2 regions of the Methyloversatilis discipulorum genome follow, and region 1 is predicted to be linked to the other one. Evidence: predicted binding sites of a transcription regulator. Region 1 holds the regulator's gene; the other holds the start of a gene.
The links. Region 1 encodes sigma-54, which starts transcription at its own class of promoters, with help from an activator protein. Its sites were predicted from a motif close to TGGCACNNTTCCTGCT; they were not measured.

Region 2: the regulator sigma-54 is predicted to act here: its motif matches at 2,322-2,337, upstream of METFAM1_RS0114780 (TorF family putative porin).

The regions. Positions count from the first base shown of each region.
Region 1 covers NZ_AZUP01000001.1:2,626,162-2,629,337, forward strand. Annotated here, with positions in the region: gene lptB (LPS export ABC transporter ATP-binding protein) at 1-728, shown strand, start outside; gene METFAM1_RS0112270 (RNA polymerase factor sigma-54) at 749-2,191, shown strand; gene hpf (ribosome hibernation-promoting factor, HPF/YfiA family) at 2,255-2,575, shown strand; gene ptsN (PTS IIA-like nitrogen regulatory protein PtsN) at 2,698-3,176, shown strand, end outside; gene hprK (HPr(Ser) kinase/phosphatase) at 3,155-3,176, shown strand, end outside.
Region 2 covers NZ_AZUP01000001.1:3,166,442-3,169,617, forward strand. Annotated here, with positions in the region: gene METFAM1_RS0114770 (ammonium transporter) at 1-1,091, opposite strand, end outside; gene glnK (P-II family nitrogen regulator) at 1,105-1,443, opposite strand; gene METFAM1_RS0114780 (TorF family putative porin) at 1,483-2,277, opposite strand; gene METFAM1_RS0114785 (accessory factor UbiK family protein) at 2,650-2,898, shown strand; gene METFAM1_RS0114790 (YceI family protein) at 2,965-3,176, shown strand, end outside.

The DNA of each region.
Region 1 (3,176 bases):
GGACTGTCAGCCGGCTCAAGGTCGAACGGCTGCGCAAAAAGTACAAGTCGCGCCCGGTGGTGAAGGACGTGTCCTTCGAGGTCGGCAGTGGCGAGGTGATCGGACTGCTGGGCCCGAACGGCGCCGGCAAGACCACCTGTTTCTACATGATCGTCGGCCTGGTCAGCGCCGACGGCGGCGAGATCCATCTCGACGGCGAGCGGCTCACCCACCTGCCCATCCACCGGCGGGCGCTCGAGGGGCTGTCCTACCTGCCGCAGGAGAATTCGGTGTTCCGCAAGCTGGACGTCGAGGAGAACATCCTCGCCATCCTCGAGCTGAACGAGAAGGATGCGACCCGGCGCGCCGCGCGGCTGGACGAGCTGCTGGAAGAGCTGGGCATCGGCCACCTGCGCAAGAGCCCGGCCGCGGCGCTGTCGGGCGGCGAGCGTCGCCGCGTCGAGATCGCCCGCGCGCTGGCGACGTCGCCGCGCTTCATCCTGCTCGACGAACCATTCGCCGGCGTGGACCCGATCGCCGTCATCGACATCCAGAAAACCATCCGTTTCCTGAAGGAGCGCGGCATCGGCGTACTGATCACCGACCACAACGTGCGCGAGACACTGGGCATCTGCGATCGCGCCTACATCATCAACGCCGGTGAGGTACTGGCGAGCGGCCGGCCTGAAGAAATCGTGTATAACGAGAGCGTCAGGAAGGTCTATCTCGGCGAACACTTCCGCCTCTAGACCGCCGAAATTTGCACACCATGAAGCAGTCGCTGCAACTCAAACTTTCCCAGCATCTTGCGCTCACGCCGCAACTGCAGCAGTCCATCCGGCTGCTGCAGCTGTCGACCATCGAGTTCAACCAGGAGATCGAACGCTTCCTGGACGAGAACCCGATGCTCGAGCGCGACGACAGCGAGCCGGTCGCGAACTACCAGCCGCCGCAGGACAGCATGGGCGAGACGCGCGACAGCACGCCGCAGGAGAGCGCGGACGCCCAGCAGGAGGAGCAGCGCGCCCAGGAGAGCGCCAGCAGCGCCGACATGGACGACTGGTCCGGCGAAAGCGGCAGCTACGGCTCACGCAGCGGCGGCGACGACGAGGACGGCGACTACCAGGACGTACAGGCCGCCGGTACCTCGCTGCGCGACCACCTGTGTGGTCAGCTTGCGCTGTCGCAGATGAGCGAGCGCGACCGCTACCTGATCCGCCTGCTGATCGAGGCGCTGGACGACGACGGCTACCTGAACCAGGAACTGACCGAACTGGTCGAGCTGCTGCCGGAAGAAGCCGACATCGACCTCGACGACCTGTCGATCGCGCTGCGCCAGCTGCAGAACTTCGACCCGGTTGGCGTCGGTGCCCGCGACCCGCGCGAATGCCTGCTGCTGCAGCTCAATGCGCTGCCCACCGACGAAGTGTCGACACTGGCTCGCACCATCATCGACCAGCACATCGACCTGCTGGCCGCGCGTGACTTCGCCAAGATCCGCCGCGCCGTCGGCTGCGACGAAGAGCTTCTGCGCGCCGCGCAGACACTCATCCGCTCGCTGAACCCGCGCCCGGGCGCGCAGTTCGCACCGATCGACGCGCGCTACATCGTGCCCGACGTGGTGGTACGCAAGGTGCGCGGTCAATGGACGGCCCTGCTCAACCCGGACGCGATGCCGCGGCTGCGCATCAACCGTCTGTACGCCGAAATCCTGCAGGGCCAGCGCGGCAGCGGCCTGTCCGGTCAGCTGCAGGAAGCCAAGTGGCTGATCAAGAACGTGCAGCAGCGCTTCGACACCATCCTGCGCGTGTCGCAGGCCATCGTCGAACGGCAGCGCCAGTTCTTCGAGTTCGGCGAGGTGGCGATGCGACCGCTGACGCTGCGCGAGATCGCCGAAACGCTCGAATTGCACGAATCCACCATTTCGCGTGTCACCTCGCAGAAGTACATGGCGACGACACGCGGCCTGTTCGAACTGAAGTATTTCTTCGGAAGCCATGTGGCGACCGAAAGTGGCGGGGCCTGTTCGGCCACCGCGATCCGCGCGCTCATCCGCCAGTTGGTGGGCGCCGAGGATGCCAAGCGTCCGCTGTCGGACTCGCGCATCGCGGAGATACTGGGCCAGCAGGGCATCGTCGTTGCGCGGCGCACCATCGCCAAGTACCGTGAGTCCCTGAACATCCCGCCGGTCAGCGTGCGCAAGGCGATCTGAGACGGATCACATCGACCGACCCGATCGCCACGCATTTTTCGTCCCGTAACGAAAGGAGGCAGCATGAACCTCACCATCACCGGCCATCACCTCGAAGTCACCCCGGCCATCCGCGAATACGTCGAAACGAAACTCGACCGCGTGATCCGCCATTTCGACCACGTGACCAGCGTTTCCGTCATCCTGTCGGTGGAAAAGCTGCGACAGAAGGCGGAAGTTACGCTGCACGTCCGCGGCAAGGACATCTTCGTGGAAGCCGAAAGCGAGGACATGTACGCGACGCTCGACAACCTGATCGACAAGCTCGATCGCCAGGTGCTCAAGCACAAGGAGAAGTCCGGCGAACACACCCGTGAAGCACTGAAGCACCAGGCGGCAGAATGAAACGATTGCCCGCTGCCAGGGGCGTATAATCCGCGGCCTTGTTGCAGTGCAATCAACTTTTCCGGCGCGGCGACCGTTAACCTCGGTACCGCGCCCGCCGCGTGTTCGGAGTAGCCCCTGACATGACGCTTATCGCAAAGCTGTTGCCCATTTCGAACATCTGCCTCGGCCTCGACGCCAGCAGCAAGAAGCGTGTGTTCGAACAAGCCGGCCTGCTTTTCGAAAACAACCAGGGCATCGCCCGCAGCCAGGTGTTCGACAGCCTGTTCGCGCGCGAAAAGCTCGGTTCGACCGGCCTCGGCCAGGGTGTGGCCATTCCGCATGGCCGCATCAAGGGCCTGAAGGAAGCCATCGGCGGCTTCGTGCGACTGGAAAACCCGGTTGCCTTCGACGCGCCGGACGGCCGCCCGGTCAATCTCCTGTTCGTGCTGCTGGTCCCGGAGCAGGCGACCGAACTGCATCTGCAGATCCTGTCCGAGCTGGCGCAGATGTTTGCCGACAAGGCCTTCCGCGAACAGCTGATGCAGGCCGCCGACGTACCCGCCATCCACACCCTGTTCACAGCCTGGCAGCCCGCGCATGCGGAAACTCAGCGTCGCGC
Region 2 (3,176 bases), 540 kb from region 1:
ACGCCAGCCAGCAGACCGATCACCAGCGCACCCATCGGGCCGACGGTACCGCAGGCCGGGGTGATGGCGACCAGACCGGCGATCGAGCCCGAGGCGGCACCCAGCATCGACGGCTTGCCCTTGAAGATGGCTTCGGCGGCGATCCAGGCGACGGTCGCGGCGGCGGCGGCGATCATCGTGTTGATGGCGGCCAGTGCGGTGTTGGCGTTGGCTTCGAGGTTGGAACCGGCGTTGAAGCCGAACCAGCCCACCCACAGCATCGACGCACCGACCATGGTCAGTACCAGCGAGTGCGGGGCCATCGATTCCTTGCCGTAGCCGATGCGCTTGCCGACCATGTAGGCACCCACCAGACCGGCGACACCGGCGTTGATGTGCACCACCGTGCCACCGGCGAAGTCGAGCGCGCCGTGACCCAGCAGGTAACCGCCAGCACCCCACACCATGTGGGCGATCGGGATGTAGGAGAAGGTGAACCACAGCACCGAGAACAGCAGAACGGCCGAGAACTTGGCGCGTTCCGCGAACGAACCGACGATCAGCGCGGCGGTGATGCCGGCGAAGGTCAGCTGGAACATGATGAACACGTACTCGGGCAGCTTGACCGCCGGGCTGAAGGTGTCAGCCAGCGATTCGACCGAGACACCGCTCAGGAAGAGCTTGTCCAGCGAACCGATGAAGGGCGTGCCCTCGGTGAAGGCCAGGCTGTAGCCGTAGATGACCCACAGCACGCCGATCAGCGAGAACACCACCATCACCTGCATCAGCACCGACAGCATGTTCTTTGCGCGCACCATGCCGCCGTAGAACAGCGCCAAGCCGGGCAGGGCCATGAACAGCACGATGACGGTGGATACCAGCATCCAGGCCACGTCGCCCTTATGGACTTCGGCCTTCACTTCTTCTGCCGGTGCCGCTTCAGCCGGTGCGGCTTCGGCTGCCATCGGTGCCGCCTCGGGCGCTGCAGGGGCGTCGGCGGCCGGCGCGGCCGTTTCGGCCGCGACCGGCGCTGCCGGGGGGTCTTCTGCCATGACAGGCGCTGCCAGGCCGATGGCCAGCGTTGCGCACAGGATGCTCAAAAAGCGCTTCATCTCCCGTTCTCCCTTAAAGCGCATCGACGCCGGTTTCACCGGTGCGAATGCGGACGACTTGTTCGAGATCGAATACGAAAATCTTGCCGTCGCCGATCTTGCCGGTGCTGGCGGATTTTTCGATGGCTTCGACGACGCTGTCGACCAGCTCGTCGCTGATCGCCGCTTCGATCTTCACCTTCGGCAGGAAATCGACGACGTACTCGGCACCGCGGTACAGCTCGGTGTGGCCTTTCTGACGACCGAAACCCTTGACCTCGGTGACGGTGATGCCCTGCACGCCGATGGCGGACAGCGCCTCACGCACTTCGTCAAGCTTGAACGGCTTGATGATGGCAGTGACTAGTTTCATGACATTCCCCTGGCAGATGCCGCGAAGCGTTTGTGTAAATCAGAAGGTCTTGGAAACGAATACGACGTACTGGTCGTCACCGAGGTACTTGCCCTTCAGATTGGTGTAGAAGGCCTTTTCCGTGCTGTTCATGCTGGTGTCGGTATAGAAGGCGCCGACAGTGAAGCTCTGCGGCAGCGCGTAGGACAGGCCGATCTTCCAGTCTTCATACGAGGCGAAGGAGTCGTTCTTGACGCCAGCGTTCGAGCCGTCGAATTCCTGGATACCGTAGTGCAGGTTCAGCGTCAGCGCGTCGGTGATCGGGTAGTTGGCCTGCAGGTCCAGATACCACGTGCCGTCGGCGTTGTTCACGCCGAAGGTGTCGCCCAGGCTGTACGAGTACTTGGCCGACAGGAACTTCCAGCTGGCGGCAACATAGACTTCGGTCGTGTCGGCCTTGGTTATGCCGGGGTTTCGGTCGCCCGGATAGATGTATTGCAGGATACCGACATCCATGCCGATGTCTTCGGTTACTGCGAACTTGTAGCCGCCGTAGACGTCGATTTCCATGCTGGAGCTGGAGTAGGCGGGATCCACACCTGCCGGCGCATCCTTCAGCCACGAAATGTTCGATGCCCAGGTGCCGATGTAGAAGCCGCTGGCGTGCGAGTAGTCGAAGCCGCCCTGCAGTGCGATGTCTTCGTTGGTCTGGCTGATGCCGCGGAACACGTACTGGCTGAACAGACCGACGTTGCCGGTGAAGGTGTGCGGGCTGGCGGGCTCTTCGGCGTGGGCGGAGAAGGCGGGCACGGCCAGCGCGCTGGCGAGGGCGGCGGCGATCAGAGTCTTTTGCATGAGTGTTCACTCCTTGATGTTAGGGAAAACTGCTCAGCCTCCATTGCACGGACCGTGCCAGCAGTCAAACATAAATAATTTCAATGGCTTGCGATCGTGTCCCACGGCGATGCCGTGATCCATACAACGGCCTTGCCCCAAGTTCACGCGCGACAAATCCGACTCGCACCAAGTCGGTGCGTGAATACATGGCCTTACACTCCGTGCGCGAATTCGGTGCCCGCATGCCCGGAAATGCACCGCGATGTCATGAATGACGCCGCCGCGATGGTCGCGCCGGCTGCTGCTTGCCGGCACAATGCGCGGCGAACGTACGTCGCGTCGGCGTCCCGCAGGGGCGCCGCGTTGAATTCCTAACTGCAGGAGGTCGCCATGCTCAATCCCAAGATGCTCGAAGAGCTGTCCAGCCGTTTTTCCGAACTGATCGCCGCCAGCCCGGCCCGCGATCTGGAAAAGAACGCCAAGGCGATGGCCAGTGCCATGTTTTCCCGACTCGATCTGGTCACGCGCGAGGAATTCGACGTGCAGAAAGAGGTGCTGGCCCGCACCCGCGCCCAGCTCGAAGCGCTGGAGGCGCGCGTCGCCGAGCTCGAAAGCAGGATGGCCCAGCGCGAGGGCTGACCGCCGCCGCGGAATTTTTCCCGCCTCCGCGCATCAACGACGATGTGCGACTTATATGGAGAGCTCATGACGTTTCCGAATTTCACGGCCGCGTGCCGGTCGACCGTGATCGCCGCAGGTCTGGCGCTGGCCTTGCCGGCGCTGGCGGCTGGCACCTACAGCCGCGTGCTGCCAGAGAAAAGTACGTTGGCCTTCGTGTCGCAGCAGATGGGCGTGTCGGTCGACGGAACCTTCCGCAAGTTCGCCGCCACGCTGGATTTCGATCCGTCGAAACCCGA